DNA from 3 places in the Citrobacter sp. GW821-FHT07H02 genome. Region 2 is predicted to be linked to each of the others. Evidence: predicted binding sites of a transcription regulator. Region 2 holds the regulator's gene; each other region holds the start of a gene.
The links. Region 2 encodes Fur, which represses iron uptake genes when iron is present. Its sites were predicted from a motif close to ATAATAATGAGAACNACTATCAA; they were not measured.
Positions count from the first base shown of each region.

Region 1: bfd (bacterioferritin-associated ferredoxin) is a predicted target of Fur. The motif match lies at 3,079-3,101, and genes of this name have one in related genera.
Region 3: sodA (superoxide dismutase [Mn]) is a predicted target of Fur. The motif match lies at 1,783-1,805, and genes of this name have one in related genera.

Region 1 covers NZ_JBWKPZ010000002.1:401,585-406,526, reverse strand. The annotation lists gene rplD (50S ribosomal protein L4) at 1-474, opposite strand, end outside; gene rplC (50S ribosomal protein L3) at 485-1,114, opposite strand; gene rpsJ (30S ribosomal protein S10) at 1,147-1,458, opposite strand; gene AC07NP_RS05015 (prepilin peptidase) at 1,837-2,304, shown strand; gene bfr (bacterioferritin) at 2,301-2,777, opposite strand; gene bfd (bacterioferritin-associated ferredoxin) at 2,850-3,044, opposite strand; gene tuf (elongation factor Tu) at 3,227-4,411, opposite strand; gene fusA (elongation factor G) at 4,482-4,942, opposite strand, start outside.
Region 2 covers NZ_JBWKPZ010000001.1:326,869-331,810, forward strand. The annotation lists gene chiP (chitoporin ChiP) at 1-1,223, shown strand, start outside; gene AC07NP_RS01500 (ChiQ/YbfN family lipoprotein) at 1,273-1,605, shown strand; gene fur (ferric iron uptake transcriptional regulator) at 1,702-2,148, opposite strand; partial or broken gene AC07NP_RS01510 (fur leader peptide) at 2,141-2,226, opposite strand; gene fldA (flavodoxin FldA) at 2,436-2,966, opposite strand; gene ybfE (LexA regulated protein) at 3,117-3,410, opposite strand; gene ybfF (esterase) at 3,539-4,312, opposite strand; gene seqA (replication initiation negative regulator SeqA) at 4,497-4,942, shown strand, end outside.
Region 3 covers NZ_JBWKPZ010000012.1:63,524-68,465, forward strand. The annotation lists gene AC07NP_RS13485 (dihydrodipicolinate synthase family protein) at 148-1,044, shown strand; gene sodA (superoxide dismutase [Mn]) at 1,090-1,710, opposite strand; gene rhaT (L-rhamnose/proton symporter RhaT) at 1,997-3,031, shown strand; gene rhaR (HTH-type transcriptional activator RhaR) at 3,028-3,876, opposite strand; gene rhaS (HTH-type transcriptional activator RhaS) at 3,965-4,801, opposite strand.

The DNA of each region.
Region 1 (4,942 bases), on a different contig from region 2:
GAACAGGTTCTCGTCCAGCTCACCGGTGATGATCAGCACATCTTCCAGAGCCATGTCTTTCAGTTTCTGTGCCAGCAGCTTAGTTTTAGGCGCTTCTACAGAGAATGATTCGACAACGATCAGACGATCCTGACGTACCAGTTCGGACAGAATGCTTTTCAGCGCGCCGCGGTACATCTTTTTGTTAACTTTTTGACTGTGGTCCTGCGGGCGAGCAGCGAAGGTCACGCCACCGGAACGCCAGATCGGGCTCTTGATAGAACCTGAACGCGCACGGCCGGTACCTTTCTGGCGCCACGGCTTTTTGCCTGAACCAGTTACTTCAGCACGAGTCTTCTGAGCACGAGTACCCTGACGAGCACCAGCTGCATAAGCAACAACAACCTGGTGAACCAGCGCTTCGTTGAAATCACGACCGAAGGTAGTTTCGGAAACAGTCAGCGCGCTCTGCGCGTCTTTCAATACTAATTCCATTGCTATCCCCTTACGCCTTCACAGCTGGTTTAACGATCAGGTCGCAACCGGTCGCACCCGGAACACCACCTTTAACCAGCAGCAGGTTGCGCTCAGCGTCAACGCGTACTACGTCAAGGCTCTGAACGGTGACACGCTCGTTACCCATCTGACCTGCCATTTTCTTGCCTTTGAACACTTTGCCCGGAGTCTGGTTCTGACCGATAGAACCCGGAACGCGGTGAGACAAGGAGTTACCGTGAGTAGCGTCCTGGGTACGGAAGTTCCAGCGCTTAACGGTACCAGCGAAACCTTTACCTTTAGAGGTACCGGTTACGTCAACTTTTTTAACGTCAGCAAACAGTTCAACGCTAATGCTCTGACCTACGGTGAATTCTTCACCATCTGCCAGACGGAACTCCCACAGGCCGCGGCCAGCTTCTACGCCAGCTTTAGCAAAGTGGCCAGCTTCCGGCTTAGTTACACGGTTAGCTTTTTTAGCACCGGTGGTAACCTGGACAGCGCGGTAGCCATCGTTAGCCAGGTCTTTAACCTGAGTAACGCGGTTTGCTTCAACTTCGATTACGGTTACTGGGATAGATACGCCATCTTCAGTGAAGATGCGGGTCATACCCACTTTTTTACCGACTAAACCAATCATTGTATCAACCTCTCAATCGCTCGATGACCTGATTAACCCAGGCTGATCTGCACGTCTACACCGGCAGCCAGGTCCAGACGCATCAGAGCATCAACGGTTTTTTCAGTTGGCTCAACGATGTCAACCAGACGCTTGTGAGTGCGAATTTCGTACTGATCACGCGCGTCTTTGTTAACGTGCGGGGAGATCAGAACGGTAAAGCGCTCTTTGCGGGTCGGCAGCGGGATCGGACCACGAACTTGCGCACCAGTGCGCTTAGCAGTCTCGACGATTTCCGCGGTTGATTGATCGATCAGACGATGATCAAACGCTTTCAAACGGATACGGATTCTTTGGTTCTGCATGAGACCAGAGCTCCAATTATTTTATAGACGAAATAGTTACTCCTCAAACCCATTACGATTGATGGGAGAGTGTAACCGTTCTTACAGAGTTCCCCGATTGGGAACATTGTCTGGTATCGCTTTCGCAGTACCTGTGGCTCATATCGAACCGCTGTCAATATTAGACAAGCCCGCGCATTATACGTAAATCTCAGTCTTACGCAAGCGCCGCGTAGATATTAATCATTTTTTCGACAATGCGGGCTCCGTTCCATCCTGCCTGTAAGAGTCCCAAATTTCATTTTTTCTGCGGAACGAAGGAAACAAAGCAGCAAATACAACATTGCGTGGAAAGCTGTCACCGCTATTGTGGTCTCACTGTCTACTCAGGAGTTATCCATGTACTCTGCGCTCCCTTTTCTGCTCACATACCTTTTTTTATCAGGGCGTCTGTGGGTCACCGATTTACGAACGGGTTTTTTACCCGATAGATTAACCTGTCCTCTTCTTTGGAGCGGTCTCATTTACCATCAGCTTTTGCTGCCCGCTCGTTTGTCCGCTGCCCTATGGGGAGCCGTAGCGGGATATGTCCTGTTCGCTCTTCTGTACTGGGGTTATCGTCTGGCTTACCGACAAGAAGGGTTGGGCTATGGCGATGTGAAGTTTCTTGCCGCCCTGGGCGCATGGCATGAATGGCAGTCATTACCCATGCTGGTGTTTATTGCCGCTTTTTTGGCCTGCGCCGCGGTGGGGATGGATTACGTCAGGTATGGTAAGGCGGTATTAAAAAACCCGCTGCCTTTTGGGCCATACATGGCGGCTGCGGGTTTTATCATAGGATGGAAAACACTGATGCCGGAGAGTTAGTCTGCAACTTTAATTTGTGATTGCAGATAATTTTGCAAGCCAAGTTTCGAAATTAAATCCAGCTCGGTTTCCAGCCAGTCGATGTGCCCTTCTTCATCGGCAAGAATTTCAATCATCATATCCCTGCTGACATAATCATGGACAGTATCTGCGTAAGCGATAGCTTCACGTAGATCTTTTGCGCCTTCAAGTTCAAGCCGAAGGTCGGATTGCAGCATCTCTTCGACATCTTCACCAATGCCTAGCTTGCCAAGATCCTGCAAATTTGGAATGCCCTCCAAAAACAAGATTCGCTCGATGTACTTATCAGCGTGCTTCATCTCATCAATGGACTCATGGTATTCGACATCATTGAGGCGAATCAGACCCCAATTTTTAAACATACGAGCATGGAGAAAATACTGGTTGATCGCGACAAGCTCATTACCCAATAGTTTATTGAGATAACTTATGATTTTAACATCACCTTTCATTTTATAGTCCCTCCGCTTCCACTCTTTGAAGAGTAGATGGGGCTACAGGGATGTCAAAAAAAAGAATGTGACTCAGGCGATCTCTTTAAATTCCGGTATCTGTGTCAATTCGTCCTGCATTACTTCACGTGCAGCCCGAACACACTTACCACATTGATTTCCAACAGCAATAAACTTACGCAATTGTTGGAAAGATTGTGGATGAAACTGGCGTACCGCCTGACGGATTTTTTTATCACTGACACCATTACACAAACAAACGTACATGATCGCTCCCGTTCAATTTCTGCGCAAAGTGTAAATGAGAATAGTTATGATTACAATAGCACAAATATATAGACGCAGCCGGAGAGCAATAAAAAATGCGAATAAATATGACTGGCTAAATGCCAGGCAGCAAAAAGGGCGCCGTAGCGCCCTTTTTAAGCTCAAAACTAATTATTAAATAATTAGCTCATTACTTTAGCAACAACGCCCGCGCCAACGGTACGGCCGCCTTCACGGATTGCGAAACGCAGACCGTCGTCCATCGCGATCGGGTGAATCAGGGTAACAACCATTTTGATGTTGTCGCCCGGCATTACCATCTCTACGCCTTCCGGCAGTTCGATGGTACCAGTCACGTCAGTAGTACGGAAGTAGAACTGCGGACGGTAGCCTTTGAAGAACGGAGTATGACGGCCGCCTTCGTCTTTGGACAGGATATAAACTTCAGATTCGAACTTGGTGTGCGGCTTGATGGAACCCGGCTTAGCCAGTACCTGACCACGTTCGATTTCTTCACGTTTGATACCACGCAGCAGAACACCAACGTTCTCACCAGCACGGCCTTCGTCCAGCAGTTTGCGGAACATTTCAACGCCAGTACAGGTAGACTTGGCAGTCTCTTTGATACCAACGATTTCAACTTCTTCACCAACTTTAACGATACCGCGCTCTACACGACCGGTAACAACGGTACCACGACCGGAGATGGAGAATACGTCTTCGATAGGCAGCAGGAACGGCTTGTCAATCGCACGCTCTGGTTCCGGGATGTAAGAATCCAGGAAGCCAGCCAGTTCGATGATTTTCGCTTCCCACTCTGCTTCGCCTTCCAGCGCTTTCAGAGCAGAACCACGAACGATCGGAGTGTCGTCGCCCGGGAAATCGTACTGAGACAGAAGTTCACGAACTTCCATTTCTACCAGTTCCAGCAGCTCTTCGTCATCAACCATGTCGCATTTGTTCAGGAACACGATGATGTACGGAACGCCTACCTGACGACCCAGCAGGATGTGCTCACGAGTCTGCGGCATCGGGCCGTCAGTCGCAGCAACAACCAGGATCGCGCCGTCCATCTGCGCAGCACCGGTGATCATGTTTTTAACATAGTCGGCGTGGCCCGGGCAGTCTACGTGTGCGTAGTGGCGAGTCGGGGTGTCATATTCAACGTGAGAAGTGTTGATGGTGATACCACGAGCTTTTTCTTCCGGTGCGTTATCGATCTGGTCGAAAGCACGAGCAGCACCGCCGTAGGTTTTAGCCAGTACGGTGGTGATTGCAGCGGTCAGAGTAGTTTTACCGTGGTCGACGTGGCCGATAGTACCAACGTTGACGTGCGGTTTTGTACGTTCAAATTTTTCTTTAGACACGGCTATATTCCTTACTATAGTGCTCTCCCCTTCAGGAGAGAGCACGGGACTTAGGTTTTAACCCCGGGGCTTATTTACCACGGGCTTCGATTACGGCCTGAGCAACGTTGTTCGGCGCATCATCATACTTCAGGAATTCCATCGTGTATGATGCACGACCTTTGGTCAGAGAACGCAGCTGAGTTGCATATCCGAACATTTCAGACAGCGGAACTTCAGCGTGGATCTTAACGCCAGTTACTTCAGATTCCTGACCGCGCAGCATACCGCGACGACGGCTCAAGTCACCGATAACATCACCAGTGTTCTCTTCCGGAGTCTCTACTTCAACCTTCATGATCGGCTCAAGCAGAACAGGTTTTGCTCTCTTAAAGCCTTCTTTAAAGGCGATAGAAGCAGCCAGTTTAAACGCCAGTTCAGAGGAGTCAACGTCATGGTAAGAACCGAAGTGCAGACGAACACCCATGTCTACTACCGGGTAACCAGCCAGCGGACCAGACTTCAACTGCTCCTGGATGCCTTTATCAACGG
Region 2 (4,942 bases):
AATACAAAACCAACCTTTCACACGCGACCTGGAACGCCAACCTGGATTTCCAGTCGGGTTATGCAGCGGATATGTTCGGTCTGGATATTGCGGCATTTACCGCAATTGAAATGGCGGAAAGTGACGACAGCGGACACCCTAACGAAATTGCATTCTCGAAAAAAAATAAAGGCTATGACGAAGATTACTCTGGCGATAAGAGTGGTGTCAGCCTTTATAAAGCCGCTGCAAAATTTAAATATGGCCCGACCTGGGCACGTGCCGGTTATATTCAGCCAACCGGACAGACGCTGTTAGCGCCGCACTGGAGCTTTATGCCGGGTACCTATCAAGGGGCAGAAGCCGGAGCCAACTTTGACTATGGCGATGCGGGTGCGTTGAGCTTCTCCTACATGTGGGCCAACGAGTATAAAGCGCCGTGGCACATTGAAGTGGATAAATTCTACCAGGCTGATAAAAAGACCAAAGTCGATTATCTCCACTCCGTTGGCGCAAAATACGATTTCAAAAATGATCTTATTCTTGAGGCTGCCTTTGGTCAGTCTGAGGGCTATGTCGATCAGTACTTTGCCAAAGCCAGTTACAAATTCGATCTGGGCGGGAATCCGTTTACCACCAGTTACCAGTTCTACGGCGCACGCGATAAAGTTGATGATCGCAGTGTGAACGACATCTATGACGGCACTGCATGGTTGCAGGCACTGACTTTCGGTTACAAAGTGGCGGAAGTGGTCGATCTGCGTCTGGAAGGAACCTGGGTGAAAGCGGACGGGCAGCAGGGCTACTTCTTGCAGCGTATGACGCCGACCTATGCCTCCTCAAACGGTCGTTTGGATGTCTGGTGGGATAACCGTTCCGACTTTAACGCCAACGGCGAAAAAGCGGTCTTCTTCGGCGCGATGTATGACCTGAAGAACTGGAATCTGCCAGGTATGGCGCTGGGTGCGTCGTACGTCTACGCCTGGGATGCCAAACCGGCTACCTGGCAGAGCAACCCGGATGCGTTCTACGACAAAAACAAAACCATCGAAGAATCCTCCTACAGTCTTGATGCGGTTTATACCATGCAGGAAGGACGTGCCAAAGGCACCATGTTTAAACTGCACTTCACCGAGTATGACAACCACTCCAATATCCCGAGCTGGAGCGGTGGTTATGGCAACATCTTCCAGGATGAGCGTGACGTGAAGTTCATGGTTATCGCCCCATTCACTATTTTCTGATGCCAGTCGCGGCAGGGTATTTCTCTGCCGCATCGTTGAGGACCGTTGTATGAAAAAAATGTTACTCATCGCCATTATGGCGTCAGGTCTGGTGGCCTGCTCGCAATCTCCTGCACCTAAGGAAGATAGCCGCCTTAAAGAGGCATACAGCGCATGTATTAACACCGCGCAAGGTTCACCGGAAAAAATCGAAGCCTGCCAAAGCGTATTAAATGTGCTGAAAAAAGAAGACCAGCATAAGCAGTTTGCTAACGAAGAGAGCGTGCGGGTACTGGATTACCAGCAATGTATTCAGGCGACACGTACGGGCAATGGTCAGGCGGTACAAGCCGATTGTGACAAAATCTGGAAAGAAATTCGCAGTAAAAACACAGTACAGTAAATGTACTTACCGGAAGGGAAAAAGACCTGCTTTGATAGCGGGTCTTTTTTATGGGTATAAAAAAGCCAACCGCGTGGTTGGCTCTTTGGGGGCATATTACTTTGCGTCGTGCGCGTGTTCGTCTTCGCGGCAATCGCCTTCAGCGCAGTGACCGTAAAGATAGAGGCTATGGTTGGTTAAACGAATACCATGCTTAGTCGCAATTTCACGTTGACGCGCTTCGATAGAATCATCGCTGAACTCAATCACTTTGCCACAATCGAGGCAAATAAGATGATCATGATGATGCTGTTGAGTCAGTTCAAAAACGGACTTACCGCCTTCAAAATTGTGGCGGGTCACGATACCGGCGTCATCGAACTGGTTCAGCACGCGATACACGGTCGCCAGACCAATTTCTTCACCCATGTCGATCAGACGTTTATACAAATCTTCCGCACTGACGTGATGGTTATCCGGTCCCTGAAGAACTTCCAGAATTTTTAAACGAGGAAGCGTTACTTTCAGGCCAGCCTTCTTTAATGCGGTATTGTTGTCAGTCATGCGGAATCTGTCCTGTTGCTAAACGATTCACTTCATTAAAGAAGTGACAGAAATTGCACTTGAGAGAATGCGTATCATTATAGAACTGCCATGTCTAAATGAAAACTGCAAGCCTCGGGCAAATATTATTAATCAAAACGTGGTACTGCCAACAATCACACTGTGCAATACCAGAATAACACCCGAACATTGTACAGGGATGGGCAGGAAAGTTACAAATTTGTAGCAATTATTTTGATTGGTTTTATCTATTGATGCGGCGCAGATGGTTTCTGCGCCGCACGAAATCAGGCGTTGATGATTTCGTCGAGATGAAGTTCGGCGGAAATCTGTTTAACCCATTTTTCAACGCGCTCAGCGGTCAATTCCGGCTGACGGTCTTCGTCGATAGCCAGACCGACAAAATGATCGTCATCAGCAAGACCTTTAGAGGCTTCGAAGTGATAGCCTGCAGTTGGCCAGTGGCCTACGATGGTTGCGCCGCGCGGTTCGATAATGTCGCGGATGGTGCCCAGCGCATCGCAGAAGTATTCTGCGTAGTCTTCCTGATCGCCGCAACCAAACAGAGCCACCAGTTTACCATTGAAATCAATGTCTTCGAGGGTAGGGAAGAAGTCATCCCAGTCGCACTGTGCTTCACCGTAGTACCAGGTTGGAATACCTAACAGCAGAATGTCATACCCTTCCAGGTCTTCTTTACTGCTTTTCGCAATGTCATGAACATCGGCAACGTCTTTACCAAGCTGTTTTTGAATCATTTTTGCGATATTTTCGGTATTACCGGTGTCGCTGCCGAAAAAGATGCCAGTGATTGCCATGAGTAAAATAACCTCTTGAAACTTATTGAAATGGTGGTGGCGTATTGCCCACGGATAAGGGCAATCATAGCAGATCAGTCAGGCATGCGGAAACAGCAAACACGCAGGACTGCACTCTGTGCTACACGATTTATGATTTAGAGCAGAAATTCAGACAGACCCCTGGCCACGCAGCGAGATAAGCTGGTTTGTCAGCATCTCTTCAATGAGCTCACTACGGCTCATATTGCGTGCTTCCGCCAGTTCATTCAGCGCATCCACGGCATCAGCATTCAGCTTCAGTTCGACACGCTTAAGCCCACGAACCTTGTCGCGTTTAAGCTGATTACGCTTATTAATGCGTAGCTGTTCATCACGCGAAAGCGGATTGGTTTTGGGTCGTCCCGGGCGACGCTCGTGCGCGAACAGATCTAATGTCGTACGGTCCGTTTGTTCTTTGGCCATGATTTTGGTGACTTCGGGGAAACAATCAGCCAGGCGTATGCCCGGATGGATAGCGCGCCATCATACATCAGCGAGTGAGGCACGCCAACGTCCACGCACGTAATCGCGCGCGGACGCTGAGTTTTTAATCAGTTAGCCTTATCCGCCAGATACCGGCGTATCGCGCGCAGCACGGCATCCGGTTTTTCCGCATGCACCCAATGGCCGGCACCCGCAATCACATGCGCCCGGGCCTGAGGAAATTGGCTCAGTAAATCGTGACGATAGGCTTCGGTGACGTAAGGCGAATTACCGCCAGGGATAAACAGCGCCGGATGATCCCAGGCGGGAATGGTTTCCCACCCTACGATATGTGGGTACTGCTCCCACAATACGGGCACGTTAAAGCGCCACTCGCCATCGACATACGACTTTAACAGGAACTGGATAACCCCTTCTTCCTGGAGGTGCTGGCGCATGACGACTGCCGCCTGCTGGCGTGTTTGCGCGTCAGATTCGGTCACGGCGTTGATCGCAGCAAAGATCTCATCGTGGCGGCGCACGTGATAGTCAACCGGCGCAATATCAATCGCCACCAGTTGATCAATACGATCCGGTGCCAGTGCGGTCAGCGCCATAACGGCTTTTCCGCCCATTGAGTGACCAATAAAGGTGGCTTTTTCGATACTCGCGGCGTCCAGAGTATCCAGCAGATCCTGCGCCATCGCCGGGTAATTCATCTCCGTTGAACGGGGAGAAAGACCGTGGTTTCGCATATCAACCTGGATGATGTCGTGATCCTCTACAAGATCGCGCGCCAGTATGCCGAGGTTATCAAGGCTACCAAACAAGCCGTGAACAAGGACGATGGGAGAATTATTGTGCAGCTTTTGTGCAGATTGCGCTCGGATGTTCAATTTCATGGCAAAGTTCTTTTTTTCGCTCTGTCGGGTTAGGGTATTATGTTGACCATTCTGCCACGGGGCTGCAACAACTACGGTTTACTCCGAGTTTTTCAGACAGCCTGGCTTGACGCTATCCGCTGTTGGGATTTGCCCCTATAATCCCAACGACTTGTATTCAGATAAGACACCGCACTGGATTAAGATGAAAACGATTGAAGTTGATGATGAACTCTATAGCTATATTGCCAGCCACACCAAGCATATCGGCGAGAGCGCATCCGACATTTTACGGCGTATGTTGAAATTTTCCGCCGCATCACAGCCTGTCACTCCGGCGGCGAAAGAGGTGCGCATAGCGCAACCCGCTATCGTTGAAGCGAAGCCGGTCAACCCCGTAAAAGATAAAGTGCGCGCCATGCGTGAACTTCTGCTTTCCGATGAATATGCAGAGCAGAAGAAAGCGGTAAATCGCTTTATGCTGGTACTGTCTACACTTTACTCACTGGATCACAACGCGTTTGCTGAGGCGACGGAATCGTTGCACGGTCGTACGCGCGTATACTTTGCGGCAGACGAGCAGACTCTGCTGAAAAATGGTAATCAAACCAAGCCGAAACACGTGCCAGGCACGCCGTATTGGGTGATCAC
Region 3 (4,942 bases), on a different contig from region 2:
CCTCTCCCCGATAAATAATCCTCATTAGAGCATATTTATTTTACCTCAGCCGCTCAAAATGAGAGCCGGATTCACATGATGAATGGCCAGACATGCTATCAATTAGGATGATTTTAAAACGCCATTTCATAACAAGGAGTCAACAACGTGACAGTACAATCGCAATTTGCTGGTGTCTGGTGTCCCTCCATTACGCCGATGGATAATGATGGAAACGTCGATCTCTCCGGTCTGAAGCATCATCTCAAGCGTCTTACCGACGCCAAAATCGATGTTATTTTGCTGATGGGCAGCATCGGTGAATTTGCCTCTTTTAGCCTTGAAGAACGGCTGATGCTGATCCGGGAAGCGAGATCAATGAGCTCGCTGAAGATGGTCGCCAACGTCTCCTCCACCTGTATGAGCGACGTTTTACAGATGGCGCAGGAAGCCGACAAAGCGGGTTACGATGCGGTGATGGTATTACCGCCGTACTATTACGGACAAACAACAAAGCAGCTCCTGAGCTATTTCCGCAAACTTGGTGGCGCATTACGCGGAAAATGGTTTGCCTACAATTTCCCGGCACGGACCGGCTGTGATTTAACCCCCGACCTGGTCGCCACTCTCGCTGCCGAGTTCCCCAATTTTGCTGGTATTAAGGATACCGTCGATTGCCAGTCCCACACCCGCAGCATGATCCAGACCACCCGTGCCGTGCGTGATGACTTTGCCGTCCTCTCCGGCTATGACGAGTATTACATCCCTAACCTGATGGCGGGCGGCGCAGGGATCATTTCCGGCTTAAACAACGTGATGCCTGAGCTTTTTGTCGACGCGCGCGAGGCGTTTAAACAGGGCGATTTGCAAAAGTTGCGTGAAATTCAAGACAAGATCGGTACCTATATGTCCATTTACGCCATTGGTGAGGATTTTGTCACCACGATTAAAACCGTGGTATCGCGTAAATTTGGTTATTGCACCGGGGTTTCGCGAAATGCAGGCGGTGAGCTGAGTGAGAAGGACTGCCGAACGATTGACGAGGTGTTTTTGACAAAAGGTTGAGTCATGCAGCCTGATGGCGTTACCGCCATCAGGCAACAATCAGACTTATTTTTTCGCGGCGAAACGCGCTGCTGCTTCGTCCCAGTTCACCACGTTCCAGAACTCTTTAATGTAGTCCGGACGGCGGTTCTGGAATTTCAGGTAGTAAGCGTGTTCCCACACGTCCAGACCGACGATCGGGAAGCCAGACGCGCCAGAAACAGCTTCACCCATCAGCGGGGAATCCTGGTTCGCGGTAGACACGACGGCCAGTTTGTCGCCTTTCAGCACCAGCCACGCCCAGCCAGAACCAAAGCGAGTGGCAGCCGCTTTCTCAAACTCGGCTTTGAAATTATCAACGGAACCGAAGTCACGTTCGATAGCGGCTTTCAGATCGCCCTGCAGGGTAGTGCCGGTTTTCAGGCCTTTCCAGAACAGGCTGTGGTTAGCGTGACCGCCTGCGTTGTTACGCAGTACGGTTTTCTTGTCCGCTGGCAGTTGATCCAGTTTCGCGATCAGCTCTTCGGCAGACAGGCCAGCGAATTCTGGCAGGCTTTCCAGCGCCGCATTGGCATTGTTGACGTAGGCTTGATGGTGTTTGGTATGGTGAATTTCCATCGTCTGCTTATCGAAGTGCGGTTCCAGTGCATCGTAAGCGTACGGCAGGGATGGCAGGGTATAACTCATAATCATCTCCATTATTATCGAGCGGCTGGGTGTTAATGCCGCGTAAGCAGTTGGTTCATTATAGTTAATTAAATGATATTGAAAATGATTATCAATGCCGTACTTTTCGTAAGGATATAAACCCTCCCCCACTTACCAAAGATGTGAACTAAATCACCCGCTTAACGCGCCTATTGCCAAAAAGAACAAAAAAGCGGCAACGGGAAGAAGGTTAAGAATCTGCGCAATTTTTACACTCATCACGTCGAAGGGGTAACGCGACAATAAAAACGATGAGGATGACGTCATGAGTAACGCGATTACGATGGGTATTTTTTGGCATTTGATAGGTGCGGCCAGTGCAGCCTGTTTCTATGCCCCGTTTAAGCAAGTAAAACAGTGGTCATGGGAAACGATGTGGTCGGTTGGCGGGATTGTCTCCTGGATTATCCTGCCGTGGACCATAAGCGCCCTGCTGCTGCCCGATTTTTGGGCCTACTACAGCTCTTTTAACCTTTCTACTTTATTACCTGTTTTCCTGTTTGGCGCCATGTGGGGTATTGGCAATATTAACTACGGCCTGACCATGCGCTACCTCGGTATGTCGATGGGGATTGGTATCGCGATTGGCATTACGCTGATTGTCGGTACGCTGATGACGCCCATTCTCAACGGTAATTTCGATGTCCTGATCAACACGGAAGGCGGACGCATGACGCTGCTTGGCGTGTTGGTGGCGCTTATCGGTGTGGGGATTGTGACCCGTGCCGGGCAGTTGAAAGAGCGTAAAATGGGCATCAAAGCCGAAGAGTTCAACCTGAAAAAAGGTCTGTTGCTGGCAGTAATGTGCGGGATCTTCTCTGCCGGCATGTCCTTTGCGATGAATGCCGCCAAACCGATGCATGAAGCCGCTGCCGCCCTTGGCGTAGACCCGCTGTATGTCGCTCTGCCCAGCTATGTCGTGATCATGGGTGGCGGCGCACTGGTCAACCTGGGTTTCTGTTTTATTCGTCTGGCAAAAGTGAAGAATCTGTCGATAACCGCCGACTTCTCGCTGGCAAAATCCCTGATCATCACCAACGTGCTGCTGTCAGCGTTGGGCGGTCTGATGTGGTATTTGCAGTTCTTCTTCTACGCCTGGGGCCACGCACGCATTCCGGCGCAGTATGACTACATCAGTTGGATGCTGCACATGAGTTTCTACGTCCTGTGCGGCGGTATTGTCGGGCTGGTGTTGAAAGAGTGGAAAAACGCCGGTCGACGTCCTGTGAGTGTGCTGAGCCTGGGCTGCGTGGTGATTATCATCGCCGCCAATATTGTCGGAATGGGAATGGCGAGTTAGTCGTTGTGATGACTGAGATGACGCCACTGGCTTGGCGTCATCCCAGTTTCCCGCGTGAACACCACTGAAAAATAGTTACTGTCCTCAAACCCACATTGCATCGAAATCTCACCGATCATCAGGCGGCTATGCTGGAGCAAATATTGCGCGTGGCAGACGCGGATCTGGCGCAAATATTGGTTGATGGTCATACCGGTTTGTGCGCGAAACTGCTGGCGCAACACGCGTTCACTGCAGGTTTCCCTGGCGCAAAATTCATCCAGCGCAAACGGGTGCTCCAGGCTGCCCGCCAGCGCGGTGATCAGTTTATCCAACAGCGTTTCGCTTGAGGTAGCAGGAAGATTATCCGTGGCATAGCGATGGCGCTGCAGGATCATCACCAGTTGCCCAAACAGCAGTTCCGCCATACCGTTAGCCAACGGGCAGCTCTGCTGGCTTTCATGCTCAAGCTGGCTGATAACCTGCCGCGCCTGAGTCATACCGGCGCTGGTCAGACGCCAGTGTGGCTGCCATTGGGTTCCGTTAAATCCAGGTATCGCCTCTTCCCACCGCAGATTTAGCTTCAGCCGCTCCGGGCAGTAGATGATGTTCTGTAATACCAGATCATTAACAGACGTATAGGAGTGTTTATCTTCGGCACGAATGTAGAACAGGTCGCCGCGTGTAATGCGATAGGGACGTTCATTGAGCACATGCAAACCGTTGCCACGCCAGACCAGCACCAGTTCACAAAAATCATGGGTATGTTCCGCAAAGACATTTTGCGGATAGCGATCGGCGACAGCAACCGCCTGCGCGTCGCTTGCAAAAAAGTCGGCTTTATGAAGAACGAGCTGATTTGCCACCACATCACCTCTACCAATAACAACACTCTATTATGCGTCAAGCGGCGGCAAAAAATATTGATATACCCGTCATACTTCAGCATCTGCGTTATTGCAGCAATGCGTCGCGCCCCTGGCGGATATCACGCGGCGACCAGTCAAATTCGCGGCGAAAAAGCGTCGAAAAGTGGTTACTGTCGCCAAATCCGCAGCGATAGGCGATATCGGTAACACTGTCATCGCTATGGCGTAGCAAATGACGCGCTTTAATTAAACGCAGCCGGTTCAAATAGCGCTGCGGCGTCAGCCCGGTTTGTTGTTTCAACTGACGGTGCAAGGTGCGTAATGAGAGCGAAAACCGATCGGCCACGGCTTCCCAGCAGACCTCTTCGGCAAAGTGATCTTCCAGCCAGGCCATCAGGTGATTCAGCCGCGCATCATTATCCGTCGCCCCTTCCATCAGACTGCTTTTGCGCAGCAATACCAGCAGCTGCATAAACACGATTTCGCGATTGGCGACCGCTGGCGTGTCCATCTCTCCATCGGGTTGTTCCAGTTGAGCAACCAACTGGCGCACCTGCTGTAACACCCCCTGGTTTACCCGCCAGTGGGACGGATACAGCCCATCTTGTTCCTGCGGTAAAAGCTGGTTCAGCCCTGCCAGAAACTGGAACGCATCCGGCGAACGATAGAGCACGTTGGTCAGACACAGATTGTCAGTATGTTCATACATGTGTCGGTCATGATCGCGAACAAAACAGACGGTGCCGCCGCTGATGGTATACGGCTGTCCGTTGAACACATGAATGCCTGTGCCATGTTCAACGATCACGATTTCATGAAAATCATGATGGTGTTCAGGAAAAGCAGACTGCGGAAGCCGGGGTTCAATGGCGATAGGGACCTTACCTGACGGAAAAAAATCCACGCTGTGCAATAGGGTCATGATGGCTTCCTGACATGAAGTGGAACATGACTGAAATAGTAATTAAGGGGTCGCCACCTCACCTTAAAGTTTTGACACGAAAGCGCGCATATCCGGTCATTTTTTCAAGACAGGGCAGGAAAGTTCGCTAAATGCGGACGC